4 regions of the Brevibacillus sp. BD137 genome follow, and region 2 is predicted to be linked to each of the others. Evidence: riboswitches for the same ligand, from Rfam matches in the RefSeq annotation. Region 2 holds a riboswitch; each other region holds the start of a gene.
The links. A riboswitch is a leader RNA that binds a small molecule or an ion and turns the genes downstream of it on or off. The one in region 2 is predicted to bind S-adenosylmethionine.
Positions count from the first base shown of each region.

Region 1: another riboswitch for S-adenosylmethionine. It lies ahead of ODZ53_RS07985 (BMP family lipoprotein); the one in region 2 lies ahead of mtnK (S-methyl-5-thioribose kinase).
Region 3: another riboswitch for S-adenosylmethionine. It lies ahead of metK (methionine adenosyltransferase); the one in region 2 lies ahead of mtnK (S-methyl-5-thioribose kinase).
Region 4: another riboswitch for S-adenosylmethionine. It lies ahead of ODZ53_RS08565 (MetQ/NlpA family ABC transporter substrate-binding protein); the one in region 2 lies ahead of mtnK (S-methyl-5-thioribose kinase).

Region 1 covers NZ_JAOTNO010000003.1:281,061-285,274, reverse strand. Annotated here, with positions in the region: gene ODZ53_RS07995 (DUF3298 and DUF4163 domain-containing protein) at 1-386, opposite strand, end outside; gene ODZ53_RS07990 (methyl-accepting chemotaxis protein) at 542-2,017, shown strand; SAM riboswitch class I at 2,169-2,291, shown strand; gene ODZ53_RS07985 (BMP family lipoprotein) at 2,492-3,520, shown strand; gene ODZ53_RS07980 (ABC transporter ATP-binding protein) at 3,642-4,214, shown strand, end outside.
Region 2 covers NZ_JAOTNO010000023.1:44,080-48,293, forward strand. Annotated here, with positions in the region: gene ODZ53_RS28420 (GNAT family N-acetyltransferase) at 1-107, opposite strand, end outside; gene mtnA (S-methyl-5-thioribose-1-phosphate isomerase) at 206-1,246, opposite strand; gene mtnK (S-methyl-5-thioribose kinase) at 1,243-2,472, opposite strand; SAM riboswitch class I at 2,656-2,801, opposite strand; gene ODZ53_RS28435 (hypothetical protein) at 2,898-3,056, opposite strand; SAM riboswitch class I at 3,197-3,373, shown strand; gene ODZ53_RS28440 (2,3-diketo-5-methylthiopentyl-1-phosphate enolase) at 3,460-4,214, shown strand, end outside.
Region 3 covers NZ_JAOTNO010000003.1:72,135-76,348, reverse strand. Annotated here, with positions in the region: gene ODZ53_RS07070 (S8 family peptidase) at 1-2,149, shown strand, start outside; SAM riboswitch class I at 2,211-2,312, shown strand; gene metK (methionine adenosyltransferase) at 2,446-3,651, shown strand; gene ODZ53_RS07060 (polysaccharide deacetylase family protein) at 3,800-4,214, shown strand, end outside.
Region 4 covers NZ_JAOTNO010000003.1:409,423-413,636, forward strand. Annotated here, with positions in the region: gene ODZ53_RS08555 (ABC transporter substrate-binding protein) at 1-971, opposite strand, end outside; gene ODZ53_RS08560 (hypothetical protein) at 1,169-1,525, opposite strand; SAM riboswitch class I at 1,746-1,848, shown strand; gene ODZ53_RS08565 (MetQ/NlpA family ABC transporter substrate-binding protein) at 1,951-2,781, shown strand; gene ODZ53_RS08570 (methionine ABC transporter ATP-binding protein) at 2,824-3,861, shown strand; gene ODZ53_RS08575 (methionine ABC transporter permease) at 3,861-4,214, shown strand, end outside.

The DNA of each region.
Region 1 (4,214 bases), on a different contig from region 2:
GAAATCACCTTGACGTAATCGCTTCCTGGCTTGAATAATTCCCGCAGCGTATACAGCTTGCCTGTTTGGATATCAGCGGTGATCGAACCGAGGAAGGTCATGCCGTGAGCCATTTGCGGTGTATAGGCGTAGTTGCTCAACACAACACTGAAAATGCCGCGTTCGTTTGTCTTGATTTCGTAGCTTCCTTGCATTTCTGTATTTCCCGGTACCTGGACCCGTTGTTGCTCGTGAATTAAGCCTTGAACCGTTTGATAAATCGCCCGGTTGATATCTTTTTCCGCTTGCTGGTTGGCTAATCCCGCCAATTGCGGATAGTAAATCGTGGTGTTCGGACGGCTAATCGTCCGTGTCAGCACGGTAGCTGGCAATTGATTAAGTTCCACTTTTCTCCGTTTACCTCCTGTACGCGAGAGTTGTGTAATAGCCTATTCGAAATTGTTTTTGGCTGTTCTCACTTTTTTCACAAATTTGCCAAAGGTTTGGCTATATAATGGGGAAAGAATCCGATACATAAGTAAAAAGGAAAAGGGGGGCAATTATGATTCAATTGATTCGCAATACCTTAACTGACAAAGAAGGCTTTATGATTTTTATCCTATGGAATCATTTGTGGATGGCGGGGCTCATTGCCTACCAAGTGGATGTGAATTTCTGGAAAGTGACGTCCTTGGGATTGCTGGTCACTTTAATTGTTTCGCCGTATTATTTCATTCGCAAGGATAGTCTTGTAATTCGTTACCTGGTGGCAATTGGACTCATGTTTTATGCGATTTCATTCGATCACTTTACCGATTACCAGGAGATCACCTTCCTCGCTTTTATCGTCATGGGCTTTTTAGCAGCGTATTTGGATTGGAAGCTGGTCGTAACAGCGGGAATTACCCAAATCATTGTCACGGTTATTGGGTTCTACACAGGAACCTACCAGATCTTCGATGGCGATTTTTCGGAGCTCAATTTGCTTATGCGTATTGTCACGATTCTCATGATGATGGGAGCCGTAACGTATCTCTGTCTCGCCGGACAAGCCTCTCTGCAAAAAGCGCACGACGCAAGGCAGGAAGCGGAAGAGAAGGAGCGCCGTCTGGGAGAAATGCTTTTGAACATCCAGGAAATGACGGAGCAGCTAGATCGTACAAGCGATCATGTGCATGAGCATGCGGAAGGTACGAAGCGCAATACAGATGAAATGATGGTAGCCTTCAAGGAAGTCGCCGTCGGCATGGAATCACAGGCGAATTCTACGGTGAAGATCGAAGAAGAGGTTCAATCCATCGATCAGGAAATCGAGGCAGTCACATCGCAGACCAACGCAATGAAAACAGAATCGCAACAAAACAACCGTCGTCTGACAGAAAGCGTTCAGATGATGAACGATCTGTCCTCACAGATGGAGCAAATTGTGCAAGCAGTCAATGTAGCAGCCTCTACGATTCACCAGCTCAATCGGCAGGCGAATCGCGTAGAGGAAATTGTCGGCGCTATTAATCAGATCGCGACACAAACGAATCTCTTGGCACTGAATGCGGCGATTGAATCGGCGCGTGCAGGCGAGCATGGACGGGGATTTGCTGTGGTAGCGGATGAGGTACGCAAGCTGGCAGAACAAAGCGCGACAGCCACACAGGAAATTACCGACATTCTCAAGTCACTCCACCAGGAAAGTGAGAATGCGGTGCAACATATGAGCAGTGGGGAAGTGTCTGTTGCAAAAGGCCAAGAGCTGGCCGTAAAAACAGTGGCCTCCATTGAAGCAGTGCGTGCTGGTATGATGGCCTTCCTAGAAGCAGCTGATCAAGTAAGCTCCAGCATGGACCGGGTAAAAGTGCGTTCCGGCGAGGTTGCCATCGAGATGTCGACCATTACAGCCGTAACCGAGGAATCCGTAGCCAACTTAGAAGAGCTGTTTGCGACAGCAGAAAACCAGCATCAAAAAGTGCGTGAGATTACGGAAGAGCTGGGCGAGCTGAATACGTTGTCGCATCGCCTCCAGCAAACCTTTCACGTAAATTAGAGGTTGCGCTTCTCGCCAATTTCTCGGTGCTGAAAAGATGACTTTTTAAACTTTTATTTACTTGTAGAAGTGTTTGGAATTGAGAAAAAAGAATTGCATTTTCGAACCGTTCTGCTAGAATGAATTCCATTGTAACTAAATATATTCACCCACCTTATCAAGAGCGGCGGAGGGACTGGCCCGATGATGCCCGGCAACCACTGATCATGTCTATGCATGAACAGAAAGGTGCCAATTCCTGCAAAACCTGTACCATGGTTTTGACAGATGAGGAAGAGAACGGCTTCGTACGCAAACTCTTCCTCCGGGGAGAGTTTTTTTGTTGTATTTGTAAAAGAAGAGGAGGAATAAACGAACGATAAATTAATTTTATAAGAGAATATTCGTAAATGGTATTGAAAAAATAGGTAAAAAGCCGTACATTACCTAATAGGATAAAGAAAAACGTAAAGTTCGGATAGGGAGAGATACATCATGAAGAAGTTATTGCTGGCATTAACGACATTCGCAGTATTGGCAACAGGGTGCTCGACTGGCACAAGCGCACCGGCAGATCAGCCAGGAGGACAAGCAGCAGGACAAGAGGGCGCGGCCAAAAAGCGAATTGCCTTGATTTTGCCTGAGAAAATCGGTGTCAATCCATTCTTCCAACAAATGGACGAGGGTGCCAAGAAAGCTGCACAAGAGCTGGGGGCAGAAGTAAAAACGATCGAATCTACAGACCATGGAGCGATTGAAGAAAATCTGCGTGTGGCTGTTGCAGAAAATTATGATTTGATCATCACTTCTTCCTTTACATCAGAGGATGCATTGAAAAAAGTAGCTACCGAAAATCCTGACCGTAATTTTGCGATTATTGATACGGTAGTGGATTTGCCAAACGTTCGCAGTGTTACCTTCCGCGAGCAGGAAGCGGCTTACCTGGTGGGAGCAGCAGCAGGCTTGGCAACGAAAACGAACAAAGTGGGTATGGTTGTCGCTCTTGATATTCCGCAGTTGAAAAAATGGACGGTTGGCTTCGGAGAGGGCTTGAAAGCGACAAATCCAAAAGCAGAGCTCATGGTCAACTATGTAGGAAGCTTCACTGACCCGGCAAAAGCGAAGGAATTGGCTTTGCTCCAAGCTTCCAAAGGCGCTGATTTCATTAACGGTGCAGCAGCAGTAGGCGACCTCGGCGTTTTCGAAGCGGCGAAGGAAAAAGGTTTCTTCACAGCAGGTCAGGACGTTGACCGTACGACGATTGATCCAGAGCATATTGTTCTGTCCCAATTGAAAGGAACTGACGCGGCAGCTTATGAAACCGTGAAGACCTTTGTAGAAGGAACGTTCAAACCAGGTGTTGTGGCATACGGCTTGAAGGAAAAAGGTGTTGGTGTAACCTATGTCACGCACGAAAGCAAGACGCCGCTGAACGCTTTTATTGGACAAGAAGTGGTGGATAAAGTGAAAGCGATCAGCGATGAGATTGTAGCGGGTAGCCGCAAAGTACCAGACCAGTTTTAAAAAGGTTCTCGGTACTGAACGTTTATTTATAGCTTGTGCACAGTGATGGATGTGACCGACTACGGCTGTGTAGTCGGTCTTCCATTTTCATAAAAGGACGTACAGAAATGAGGGAGTGGGAATGACCGATCGCTTGGAAATGAGGGCCATGACCAAGAAGTACGGAGATTTTACCGCTAACGACAAGGTGTCGTTCTCACTGGCAGCAGGAGAGGTCCATGCGATTGTCGGGGAAAATGGAGCGGGCAAAACGACACTGATGCGGATGCTGTACGGGATGGAGCAGCCGACGTCGGGAGAGATCGTGTTAAACGGCAAGCCAGTTGTTTTTCGCGGACCAGAGGACGCGATTCGAAATGGAATCGGGATGGTTCACCAGCACTTTATGCTCTTCGGAGAATTCAGTGTGACTGAAAATATCGTGATCGGATATGAGCCGAAGCAAGCAGGCTTTTTCAACAGAAAGGACGCAGAGGAAAAGGTGCGGGCGCTGAGTGAGCAGTATCGCATTCCGATTCATCCGCAGGCTATGGTAGCAAATTGCTCGATCGGGGAACAGCAACGGGTCGAAATTCTGAAGGTCCTGTATCAGGGAGCGGATATTATCGTGTTGGACGAGCCGACTGCTGTCCTTACCCCGCTGGAGGTACGCGACCTGCTGCAAACGATTCGAAACTTGGCAAAGAGCGGCAAG
Region 2 (4,214 bases):
TTCTCCCGGTTCGAATCCGTAAGCAAAAATAACTCCTCAGCATCAGCTACTTCTAATTGTTTCAGGTACGTATCTTCATTGGTGGCTATCTGTTGGATCGTTTGCATACGAATCTCCCCTTTTCTTGGATATTTTACTGGAAAACGCCAAAATGAGCAAAAAGCGCCCGCCAGCAACAATAGGCGAACGCATATAAAAATGTCTTTTACTTTTTGCTATTGCCGATCTCTTCCGGCTTGAAAATGCCTGTCTCCGTAACGATCGCTGTAATGTACTTCGCAGGCGTTACATCGAACGCAGGATTGTACACCTTGATATCGTCTGGAGCTACCTGTTTGCCCAAACCATGGGTAATTTCCTCGGCTGGACGCTCTTCAATCGGAATATCTGCGCCTGTCGGTGTGTCCAAATCGACGGAGGACAAGGGAGCTGCCACGTAAAAAGGAATGCCGTGAGCTTTTGCCAATACCGCTACCCCATACGTACCGATTTTGTTGGCGACATCGCCGTTCGCTGCTACGCGGTCTGTCCCTACGATGACAGCCTCTACTTTTCCTTGGGACATGACCATCGCCGCCATGTTGTCGCAGATCAGCGTTACATCAATCCCTGCTTGCTGCAATTCGAATGCAGTAAGACGAGCTCCTTGTAGAACAGGACGGGTTTCATCCGCGTACACCTTCAGGTTCCAACCGCGTTCCTTTGCCAAATAAAAGGGAGCAGTAGCCGTACCGTACGCTGCTGTAGCCAATGCCCCTGGATTACAGTGCGTGAGAATTCCCATACCGTCATGCAACAGAGTGAGCAGATGCTCCCCGATGGTCCGGCATACTTCAGCGTCTTCCTTTTGAATCGCCAATGCTTCATCGAGTACTGCCGCCTTCAACTCGGCAATCGACGCACCGCTTGCTTTTTCAACACGAGCCTTAATGCGATCCAATGCCCAGAACAGATTCACTGCTGTCGGACGGGACGAGCCCAGGTAGTCTGCCTGCTGGTTCAATTCCTGCCAAAAATCGTCGTAGTTACTCGCTTCACTGCCACGAATGCCCAGGTAGAGCCCGTAAGCTGCCGCCATGCCAATGGCTGGTGCGCCACGTACTTCCAAGCGTCGGATGGAACCCCATACTTGCTCGGAGGTGGTCAAGTTCAAATAGATCGTTTCTACTGGCAGACGCGTCTGGTCAAGCAAGACCAATGCGTCATTCTCCCACTTTACAGGTGCCAATTGAGTGCTGGTTGTCATACTGCTGTAGCCTCCTGGTAGTAGCGTTCAGTTATTGTGCGTACGATGTCCGTGATATCTGTCGATTCCTCGATGCCGCCGCGACCGAGAATCAGCGCTTCTCCAATCGTGAGTGCCAGACGCTCTGCTTCTGCGCGAGTCTGGTCGTCTTCGATGGCATTCAGGTCCGCTACGCCTGCCAAGCCAATGACACGACGCAAGATTTTGCATCCGGCATAGCCTGCTGTATCCTGAATCAGGCGCTTCACGTAGCTTTGCCACAGTCCTTCGACATGGGCGCTGCGCTCTTTGGCGTGCTTGTGCCAGAGTTGAACGAATTGCGAAACGAATTCATTCCAGACATCCTCGACTGTTTCCAGTAAGTATTCGCGGTACGCTTCCCGTTCTCCTTGATCTTTTTGCAGACCGTGCTGTCCTGCGTAGTTGAGCAGCAGATTGGCTATAATCGCCCCAATGTCAAAGCCGATTGGGCCGTAGTAAGCGAACTCTGGATCGATTGCTTTTAGGCTGTTTTCCGTGATGAAAATACTTCCGGTATGCAAGTCACCATGCAGCAGTGCCTCCGAGCGCGTAAGGAAATCGTATTTCAGCTTGGCGATTTCCAGCTTCAGCGGCCTGTTGTTCCAGATCGCCTCGACTTCGCGGCGGATCAACGGGTTGAAGTCGTTAGTAGGCGCATTTTCATACGGATCGGTAAAGACGAGATCTTCTGTGATTTTGCATAATTCTGGATTTATGAATGTTCCGACTAGCGTTTTTTTATCGTATGGATGTGCGCCCAGATCGGATGTGAAGAACAACGTTTGCGCGAGAAAACGGCCAATTTGTTTCGCGAATAGCGGATACCGCTTTCCTTCGATCAACCCTTTACGCATGATGATGTGGTCCCCGACGTTTTCCATGACGGTCAACGCAAGTTCCCCATCGAAATGATACACCTGTGGCACCAAGTCCGGAACGTATTTGTGCTGAATCCGGAGTGCCTCGCTCTCGATGCGAGCCCGATCAATCGTAAGCGGCCAAGATTCCCCCACAACGCGGGCAAAAGGCAGTGCTTGCTTAACAATGACGCTCTTACCCGTTGCTGGCTCTTGAATGTCAAAAACCAGATTGAGGTTGCCATCCCCGATTTCTCGGCTGGTCAGCTCTGCTCCTTCGCTAAAAAGACTCGGTATTCCCTTTACGTACTCTACTGCTTCCTGTTCAGTCAATGCGCGATATGCCATGATTCCAAAACTCCCCTCTACGTATTTTTCCTCTATCTCTACTTGTTTTGTTTGTGTCCCAAGAGTATTAGAAAACTGGGCTTCGCCAAGCTTTTTGGTGAAGCCTTCGTTGCACGAAAAAAGACCTCTTTTCCCGAAGAAAAGAGGTCGCTGTCGTCACGTGTAAGAACCGTGTTGATGTCCCCCTTATCTTCCAGACCACTTTTGTTTCTGCAGGAATTAGCACCGTGCATGTCGCCTGTTAATCAGTCGCTTTCTCGCGTCTGAATGGCGTCATGTCGGTTGCCGGGTATCATCGGGCCAGTCCCTCCACCTTCTCTGGATAAGGTATCCAAAACGTATTCGGTTTTTGATTTAGTTTGAATCATACAACCAACGCTTCCACGATGTCAACACCCTTTTGTGCAAAAATTCGCACCTTGCTATCAATAGCTGTATGGTGTTCCGGATGCCGCAGGTCGCTCCCAATTCCACCAGTCTACCTTCCCTAAAAACGCTGCTGTTATCGACTTTTCTGCCTTGAGCTTCAGCAGTTCTTTCGTAGGTCCGGTGAGTCCTCCAGACCACTTTCCCAAGCCCTTCACACCCTTTCACCCCTTGCCACGAAGGAATTGTAAAAAAGTTTCATCTTCGTCTCATTTTTCTAATAATCTCCTGCACATTCTCTGCAAAAACAAGGATTGACTCCTGACAATGAACGTCATATCATGGGGGAAACGAATAACTCTTATCGCGAGCTGGCTGAGGGACTGGCCCTATGATGCCCGGCAACCGGCGCTATACCATGAATCGTACGCTCATCATGCGTACCTTGGATAGCGAAACGGTGCTAATTCCAACGGATAAGAGTCGAGATCGAGCAATTTGGGCTCGTTTCGGCTACTGACCCGAGAGATGAGAGGAGACGAGACGCTTTCATAGTCGACAACCGCCTCCCCGCTCAATGGGGAGGCTTTTTTTATTAATTCAAGGAGGATTTGACGTACCATGAGTGAACAACGTATCCTCGTCACCTATCTCACACAAGCAAAAGACTTGAACAAAAAAGCGCAAGCCATTGCTGTCGGCATGACAGTCGGTTCCTGGACGGACCTGCCGCTTGCCAAGCAAGCTGAACTAGCGCCATATCTCGGTGAAGCTGTGAGCGCGACACCGATTACGACACTGGAAAACGGAGAAACACGCGGTCTGATTACCGTTAGCTATCCGACTCGCAATTTTACAGCGGACATTCCATCCTTGTTAACCGGAATATTCGGCAAACTATCGATGGATGGCAAAATCAAGCTCATCGACATCGTTTTCCCTGAATCATTCCTACAGGCTTTTCCTGGACCGAAGTTCGGCATTGATGGTCTGCGCGAACGTTTAGGGGCACATAACCGTCCGCTCTTGATGAGCATTTTCAAATCGTGCCTAGGTCTTCCTTTCGACGATCTGAAGACGCAATTCCGAGCACAAGCCTTGGGCGGAGTCGATCTCGTGAAAGATGACGAAATCTTCTTTGCAGATGACCGTGCTCCTTTTATCGAACGGATCAAAGCGTTCAAGCAGATCGCACAGGAGACCGAAGCTGAAACTGGCAAGCCCGTCCTCTATGCAGCCAACCTGACTGGACCTGTGCATGAGCTGAACGAAAAAGCGAAGCGTGCGGTAGAGGCGGGTGCTGACTGCCTCTTGTTCAACGTGCTGGCCTTTGGCTTCGATGCCCTGCACCGTTTGGCAGCCGATCCTGACCTACA
Region 3 (4,214 bases), on a different contig from region 2:
GACTCTTGCTAAGGGTATCAATACTGCCTTGGATCGTGGTGCCAAAGTCATTCTGATGTCTCTCAGCAGCATGTCCTACTCCAAAGAACTGGCGAATGCTGTGCAACGAGCGGAAAGAAGCGGAGCCGTTCTGATTGCAGCGAGTGGCAATGAGAGTAGCCGAGTGGCTTATCCGGCAGCTTATCCCACGGTGGTAGCGGTAGGGGCTGTAAGGAGTAACAATGAAGTGCTGTATCAAAGCAATACGGGACCTGAGCTTAACCTGGTAGCGCCCGGTTTCAATGTTTATACGACCAAGCTAGGGGGGAAATACGGTTCCTTTAGCGGTACTTCAGCAGCCGCACCACAAGTAGCGGGTGCAGCGGCTCTCATACTAGCTCGTCATCCCAAACTAAGTCCATTTGATGTAAGACAATTGCTTTATCAAACGGCTACGGATTTAGGGGAAAAGGGGTGGGACCGGAAAACGGGCTACGGGTTGCTAAATGTCGACAAGGCAGTTCGAACGTCCTTATCCTATGACTTTTTAGAGCCGAATAATCAGACGTACTCAGCAAAAGCGTTCCCGATCGAGTCTCAGATACGTGGAAATTTGGGACCAAAAGATACGATAGACTGGCTGAAGATGGACATCCCTTACGATGGGAAGGTCAGCTTTACAGCGTCAGTGACATCCGGTATTTCTTCCGCGATGGCAGCTACCTTTTACCCAGAGAATCGTGCGCCGATTACACAGTACTTCGGAAATGGGGATACGATAACTGTCCCGGTCAAAGCGGGGAAAATGAATATCCGGTTAATGCGTAACGGAGGGGTCAACAACGCTTTTACCTACGTGCTGACGAGTAAGTTTACCATCAATCCGGACCGTAACGAACCGAATGATACGCAAGAGACGGCAAGGCCACTCGTAGGCAACGAAATCAGTGTAACAGGCAATTTTCACGATGAAGGGGATCAGGATTGGTTCTCCTACTATGTTCGTGAATACGGGCATTTGGATGTCGCTGTTAGTCCTGATAACAAGCGTGTCGATTTATTGCTGAGTATTGGTAAACAAGAGCTCGGTAAAAAGATGGTTGTCTGGGACCCTACCTACGATAATGGAACAAAAGACAATCCGACAGAGCGCGTCCAAAAAGAAGTGTCACCAGGGAAGTATTACATCCGTGTGAGTGAGTACAATCGCAATGCGGTGAATGGCGAATATCAGCTGGATCTGGGATACACGCCAGTAAAAAAAGATTTTAATGAGCCGAATGACACCTATCAAACAGCGTCTCCGTTAAGCGGTGGGACAGTGATGTCAGGCACGATACCGACAGCTACCGATTCCGACTGGTTCCAATTTACTGTGAATAGTGAATCGTATGTCACGTTCCGAGCGCCGTACATTCCTGTCGATAGCGGCTTTCGTTTCGCGCTCTATAGCGACCGAAATATGAACTATGCGCTTGCTTCGACGAATGAGGTAGCGGAGCTGTCTAAGCGAGGAAACGATATTATCGGTTTGCGTTTGCAGCCAGGAAAATATTATGTACGCCTTAATAGTGGTACTTCGTTCAAATATGAATCGTACCGACTCACGGTGACGCAGCAGAAATTGATAGCGGGTTATCGCGATATTTCGGACCACTGGGCGCGCTCGGAGATCGTCAGACTTAGCTCTCGCGATATTGTAAATGGGTTTAATGATGCGTCATTCAAGCCGAATCAGGCAGTGACCCGTGCAGAGTTTGCGACGATGCTGCTTAAATCGATGCGTGCGACCGGTTCTAAGGTAGCGACTACCTACACAGGAAAAGCGACCTTCCGGGATATGCCAAAGCGGCACTGGGCGTATCACAACTTAGGTGTAGCTTATCAATTGGGAATTTTGAAAGGGTACCCGAAGAATGAAATGAAGCCGGATCAGCCGATATCGCGTGCAGAGATGGCGGTAATGATCGCCCGGGCACGTAATGTGTTGATGTATAATCACGGTACCTCGAATTATCGGGATGTGCCAACGAGTCACTGGGCTTCTCCTGCCATCGAGGCTTTGACATCGAGAAATTGGGTTAATGGGTACGGTTCTTCCTTTAAACCGAATGGAAGAGCAACTCGCGCCGAGGTAGTGGTGGTACTTTCAAAAGCCTATCAATTATAAGTAAAATTTTTCCTATTGACATCTCTGAAAAAAACAATTATTCTATTATCCGTAATGGATACTCTTATCCAGAGCAGGCGGAGGGACTGGCCCTATGAAGCCCGGCAACCGAGCTAGAGCGGTGCTAACCAGCAGAACGGACATCTGTTCTGGCCGATAAGAGGATGAAGGAAGCAAAAAACGCTCAAACCTTTTCCTCCTAAAAATTGGAAAAGGTTTTTTATTTGCGTTTACGTAGATAAAATCCTAACTCGGCTACCACACTATTTGTATGAGGTCAAAGGAGGTATTTTCTCATGGCTTTGCAAAAAGGTCGTCGTCTGTTTACATCCGAATCTGTAACTGAAGGACATCCGGATAAAATTTGTGACCAAATTTCCGACTCCATCTTGGATGCGATCCTCTCCAAAGATCCAAACGCTCGCGTAGCTTGCGAAACTTCCGTAACTACTGGTTTGGTTCTCGTAGCAGGTGAAATCACTACAAACACTTATGTGGATATCCAAAAGCTCGTTCGTGAAACCATTCGTGAAATCGGCTATGACCGTGCGAAATTCGGTTTTGACGCTGACACTTGCGGTGTTATTACTGCAATTGGCGAGCAGTCCGCTGACATTGCACTTGGTGTAGACCAAGCATTGGAAGCACGCGAAGGCAAAATGACTGATGCTGAGATCGAAGCAATTGGTGCTGGTGACCAAGGTTTGATGTTTGGTTTTGCTTGCAATGAAACACCTGAACTGATGCCACTTCCAATCAGCATGTCTCACCAATTGGCTCGTCGTCTGACTGAAGTACGTAAAAACGGAACACTTGCTTACCTCCGTCCTGACGGAAAAACACAAGTAACCGTTGAGTACGATGGCGACAAACCAGTTCGTATCGATACAATCGTTATTTCTACCCAACATGCTCCTGAAACAACTTTGGAGCAAATCAAGCAAGATCTGGTTGAACACGTAATCAAACCAGTTGTTCCAGCTGAACTGTTGGACGCTGAAACCAAATACTTCATCAACCCAACTGGCCGTTTCGTAATTGGTGGACCACAAGGGGATGCTGGCTTGACTGGCCGCAAAATCATCGTAGATACTTACGGCGGTTATGCTCGTCATGGCGGTGGTGCGTTCTCCGGTAAAGATCCGACGAAAGTTGACCGTTCCGGTGCTTACGCGGCTCGTTATGTAGCGAAAAACATCGTGGCTGCTGGCCTCGCAGACAAATGCGAAGTACAAGTTGCTTACGCAATTGGTGTAGCACAACCAGTTTCCATCGCAGTAGATACATTCGGCACAGGTACCATTTCCGAAGAAGCTCTGGTGAAATTGGTTCGCAAACACTTCGACCTGCGTCCTGCTGGTATCATCAAGCAGCTCGACCTGCGTCGCCCTATCTACAAACAAACAGCTGCATATGGCCACTTCGGACGCAATGACCTGAATGTTCCTTGGGAGCAAACAGACAAAGCAGAAGTTCTGAAGCAAGAGGCTGCTCAACTCTAATATTCGAAAGACATAAAAAGAGCCTGGTGTTGCTACTGGGCTCTTTTTCTTTTAGGAGCAGAGTCATCCAATTATTGGGTCAATTGTTGCACAGGAATTTGTATGACTGTGTCGAATCTCCTAGTGAGGAAGTAGAGGAGGGGTTTTTTTGCCGAACAGAAGGCTCTTCCTGATCGTGTTTCTTACTTTTTTGTTTTTTATAGTGGCTATTGGGTTCTTAGGCGAATCTTTTCTGGAAAAAAAGAATAAACAAGAAGTGCAACCTTTTCCCCAAGTGGATACGTCTATAAGCATAAGTGAGACAAAAAATGCTGAGCCAAACGTCACACCAACAGAAGAAGCAGTGGTTCAAACGAAAAAGTGGTATAACAATCAGGTTGTTGTTTTGACGTACCATCATGTCACGGATCAATCGAATCAGCGGTATGTCATAGCTCCTGATCAATTTGCCCAACACATGAAATTTTTGCATGATAATGACCTGAATCCGATTTCGCTGGAGGAGTTCCTGCGATTTATGGAGACGGGTACCTTACCGACTGAGAATGCTGTTTTGATTACGT
Region 4 (4,214 bases), on a different contig from region 2:
TACGTTACACCTTTTGCTTCTTCTTCTGTCAGTTGAACGGTCTTGTTTACAGGGGAATCGATTTTCGCTTTTGCTGTTTTCTCTTGAACTTCCTTGCTCAGCTGATAGTTGATGAAGTCTTCTGCGAGTGCTTTGTTTTTCGAGCCTTTTACGATGTTAACCGTATTCATAACCGCATATCCGCCGCTTGCAGGTTGTATGAAAACAGCCTCTGGAACAGCAGCTTTGATGTCTTTGAAGTACATTTCCATGATCGGTCCTACGCCGATTTCTTCTTGTCCAAACATGTTCACGTATTCGGAGGTCTTATCGTAGAACTTCACGACACTTTTGTTGACTTCTTTCATTTTCGCGAAGGCTTGATCCTCGTTAAATTCCTTGCTGCCCGCGATCGCAGAAGCACTGTCGAGAACCATCGGGCCAGTTGTGGACGTAATGCTTGGCAGTGTCAGCTTGCCTGTCAGCTCTGGGTTCCACAGATCTTTCCAATCCTTGATCTCGGTTTTTACGATCTTTGGATTGTAGGCAATCCCGAATTGACCAACCGTGTAAGCTGGACCGTACTCCTCGCCCAGTGGTGCTTTGGCAATGTCGTAGATTTGATCCAGGTTCGGGATGCGGCTGCGGTCGATTTTTTCAAATGCGCCACTCTCAATCCCTTGCTGTGCATAGTAGTCAGAGAGGTAGATCAAGTCTACATCGGAGCTTCCTTGGCGGACCTTGTTCAGACGCTCTGCGTTGTTCCCGATTTCCAGCACGATTTTCACGTTATGTTCTTTTTCAAACGGCTCATATACTTCTTTGCGGAAAAAGTCTTCGGAGAAGCCCCATGTGGAGATAACCAGCTTTTGTGGCTCGCCCTTGGCTTCGCCGCCAGCTCCTCCCGCTTGTGGTTGATCATTGCTGCCACAGCCAGCGAGAGCCAGTGACATCATAGAAAAAGACAGGATTCCAGCAAGTAATTTCTTCATCGTAATTCTCCTCCAGTTGGGTTCATTTGATGACAAAATATGGTGATACAATAAAAAGAAAAGTACCCTTGATTAGAACGTATCATTCTAAACAAGAGCACTTTTCTTCGTAAACAAAGAGAAGTGACACCCGTTTTTACGCAAAGTCTACGGTCTCCCCTTAAGATAGATCAAAAGAGAAAATCCGAACGATTGCGTCAGGTATTCAGTTCTGATTCAGCTAAAATAACATTCGTGATCGCCCACTGCGTAGGCGCATCATAGTCCCTCAGCACGGCTTCCAACGGCAACCCCATCTCTTCTTCCAGTCGTTCTCTCAGTCTCTTCTTATAAAGAAGGGACATGCGAAAATCGACTTCGAGCTTGAGGGCCGGTGCTTCTCCTTCCAACGCTTGTGAGCGCGGAGAGCGGCGATGCTTAGCTTGGAACGTAATCATCTGATTTTCAATCGTGACTCGGAGCAAAGTCGTTCCAAATCCGAACAACTCTTTTGCTATCTCATTATAGATGGCAGACAGCTTTTTTCTAGTTTCATTGGAGTCCACGAGAGTCATGTCATCACCTGCGATAGCTGGCATCGGGTTCATTCGCTCTCATTATACATATGATTTTTTCATTCTTCAATAGAATATTCGTATTTAGATCAATTTCACATTTTTCCACCAAGTCATTCGTTTGCAAAAACTGTTGACACCGAAAAAATCAGTCGTTATAATCCAACTATCCAAATAAGAATTAACAACAATGTTTGGAATGATAATTTCATAGCACATTCTCTTATGAAGAGAGGTTGAGGGACTGGCCCTATGACACCTCGGCAACCTATCGCAAACGATACGGTGCCAAATCCAGCGGAATTTATTCCGACAGATAAGAGAGGTATTGTTGCAGTGTGGTTACATACTTGCAGTTTTCGCCTCTTCTGTCGGAAGAGGCTTTTTTCTTTTCCATCTTACATCCAGAGAAAAGGGGTATTTTCATGAAAAAAACTGGTCTACTGCTCACTACACTACTGCTCGCTACATCGCTCGTAACGGCTTGCGGGGGCAAACAAGAAGCTGCGCCTGCTAACGGCGGCACTGCTGCTGAACAAACCTCACTCAAAGTGGGTGTCACTGGCGGCCCACACGAAGAGATTCTTAACAAAGTAAAAGAAGTCGCCAAAGGCAAAGGACTCGACGTCGAAGTCGTCGTTTTCAACGATTACGTACAGCCGAACCAAGCTCTCGATAAAGGAAATCTCGATGTAAACAGCTTCCAAACCATCCCGTTCTTGGCGAAGTTCAATCAAGATCACAAAACAAAGATCGTCGAGGTCGGAAAAACCGTGACGTACCCGATGGGCCTGTACTCCACCAAGCATAAAAAAGTCGAGGACATCCCGGCAGGCGGCGTTGTCGGCATTCAAAATGACCCGACCAACCGAGCACGCGCCTTGCTGCTCTATCAAGCAGCTGGCTTGATTAAGCTCAAGGATGGCGTGGGCGACAACGCAACACCACTGGACATCGTGGAAAATCCGAAAAATTTGCAATTCAAAGAGCTGGAGGCTGCTTTCCTGGCACGCTCGCTGAGCAACGTAGAGGTTGCTTCGATTAACACAAACTTCGCGATGGAAGCTGGCTACTCCCCGAAAAAAGACGCGATCTTCGCTGAGACGGCTGACTCTCCGTACGTAAACATCTTGGCAGCCAACGAAACCAACAAAGACAACCCAGCCGTCAAAAAGCTGGTGGACATCTACCGCTCGGAAGAAGTGAAAAAATTCATCGACGAACGCTTTGAAGGAGCTGTACTGCCGTCCTGGTAAGATCGACGCCAGGAACATCAAGAACAACAAGGAGAACTCGTTATGATACAGCTAACCGATATTCATAAGTCGTATCAAGTAGGAAACAAGCAGGTAGAAGCATTGAAGGGCGTATCCCTGCAGGTGGAAAAAGGGCAAATCTACGGGGTGATCGGCTTTAGCGGAGCGGGGAAAAGTACCCTGCTCCGTACCATCAACCTGTTGGAGAAGCCGACCAGCGGTTCTGTGATCGTCAATGGCCAGAACATGCTGACCCTCAAGGAAAAAGAGCTGCGGCAAGCTCGCAAAAAGATCGGGATTATTTTTCAACACTTCAACCTGCTCTCTTCCTATAATGTCTTTGACAATGTGGCGGAAATCTTGCGGATGAATCACGTCCCCAAAGATGTCATAAAGCGCAAGGTAGAAGACCTTCTCGGATTGGTTGGCTTGTCTGATAAAGCAAACGCTTATCCTTCTCAGCTATCCGGTGGACAAAAGCAACGGGTGGGCATCGCTCGTGCACTTGCCACCGATCCGGAAATCCTGCTCTGTGACGAAGCGACTTCCGCTCTCGACCCGCAAACAACCGAATCCATTCTGGAGCTGTTGCTCGACATCAATCGAAAGTTCAACCTGACCATCGTGCTGATTACCCATGAAATGCAGGTCATCAAGAAAATCTGCGACCAAGTAGCCATCATGGAAAACGGCGTCGTCATCGAGCAAGGCTCTGTTCTGGATGTGTTCAGCAATCCGCAAGAGCAAACGACCCGTAATTTTATCAAAACAGTTTTTGACGATCAGGTACCACAGGAGATTTTGTCCAAGATAAAAGAATCCGGACCCGTTTCCAAAATTGTTCGCGTTGCTTTTCGCGGAGATGCCGCTCTCGATCCTGTTCTAGGTACCTTGTCCGCACGCTTTCCGATTAGCACCAATCTGTTGTACGGCTCGATTACGACCATTAAGGGAACAGCCCTTGGCATTTTGCTTTTGCACATTTCTGGTGAAGACCAGCCCATTCAAGATGGCATTCGCTTCTTGCGTGAATCCGTCTACCGCGTAGATATTGTGTCCCCAGAGGAGGTGCGTAGCTAATGGAGCGTTTGATTGAAATGATTCCGGTATTCGGGCAATCCCTGCAAGAGACCGTTATCATGGTTGGGTTTTCGTTGTTCATTGCGACACTGATCGGGATTCCGCTCGGGATTTTGTTGGTCATCACACAGGTTAACCACCTTTTTCCGAATAAAATCATTTATCACACCCTGAATACGATCATCAACATTGTGCGTTCGTTGCCTTTTATTATCCTGATGGTTGCAATCATTCCTTTTACAGAGTTGATCGTGGGCACATCGATTGGGATTGAAGGAGCCATTGTGCCGCTCATCGTCTATACGGCTCCTTACATCTCACGCCTGATGGAAACGGCCCTGCATGACGTAGAT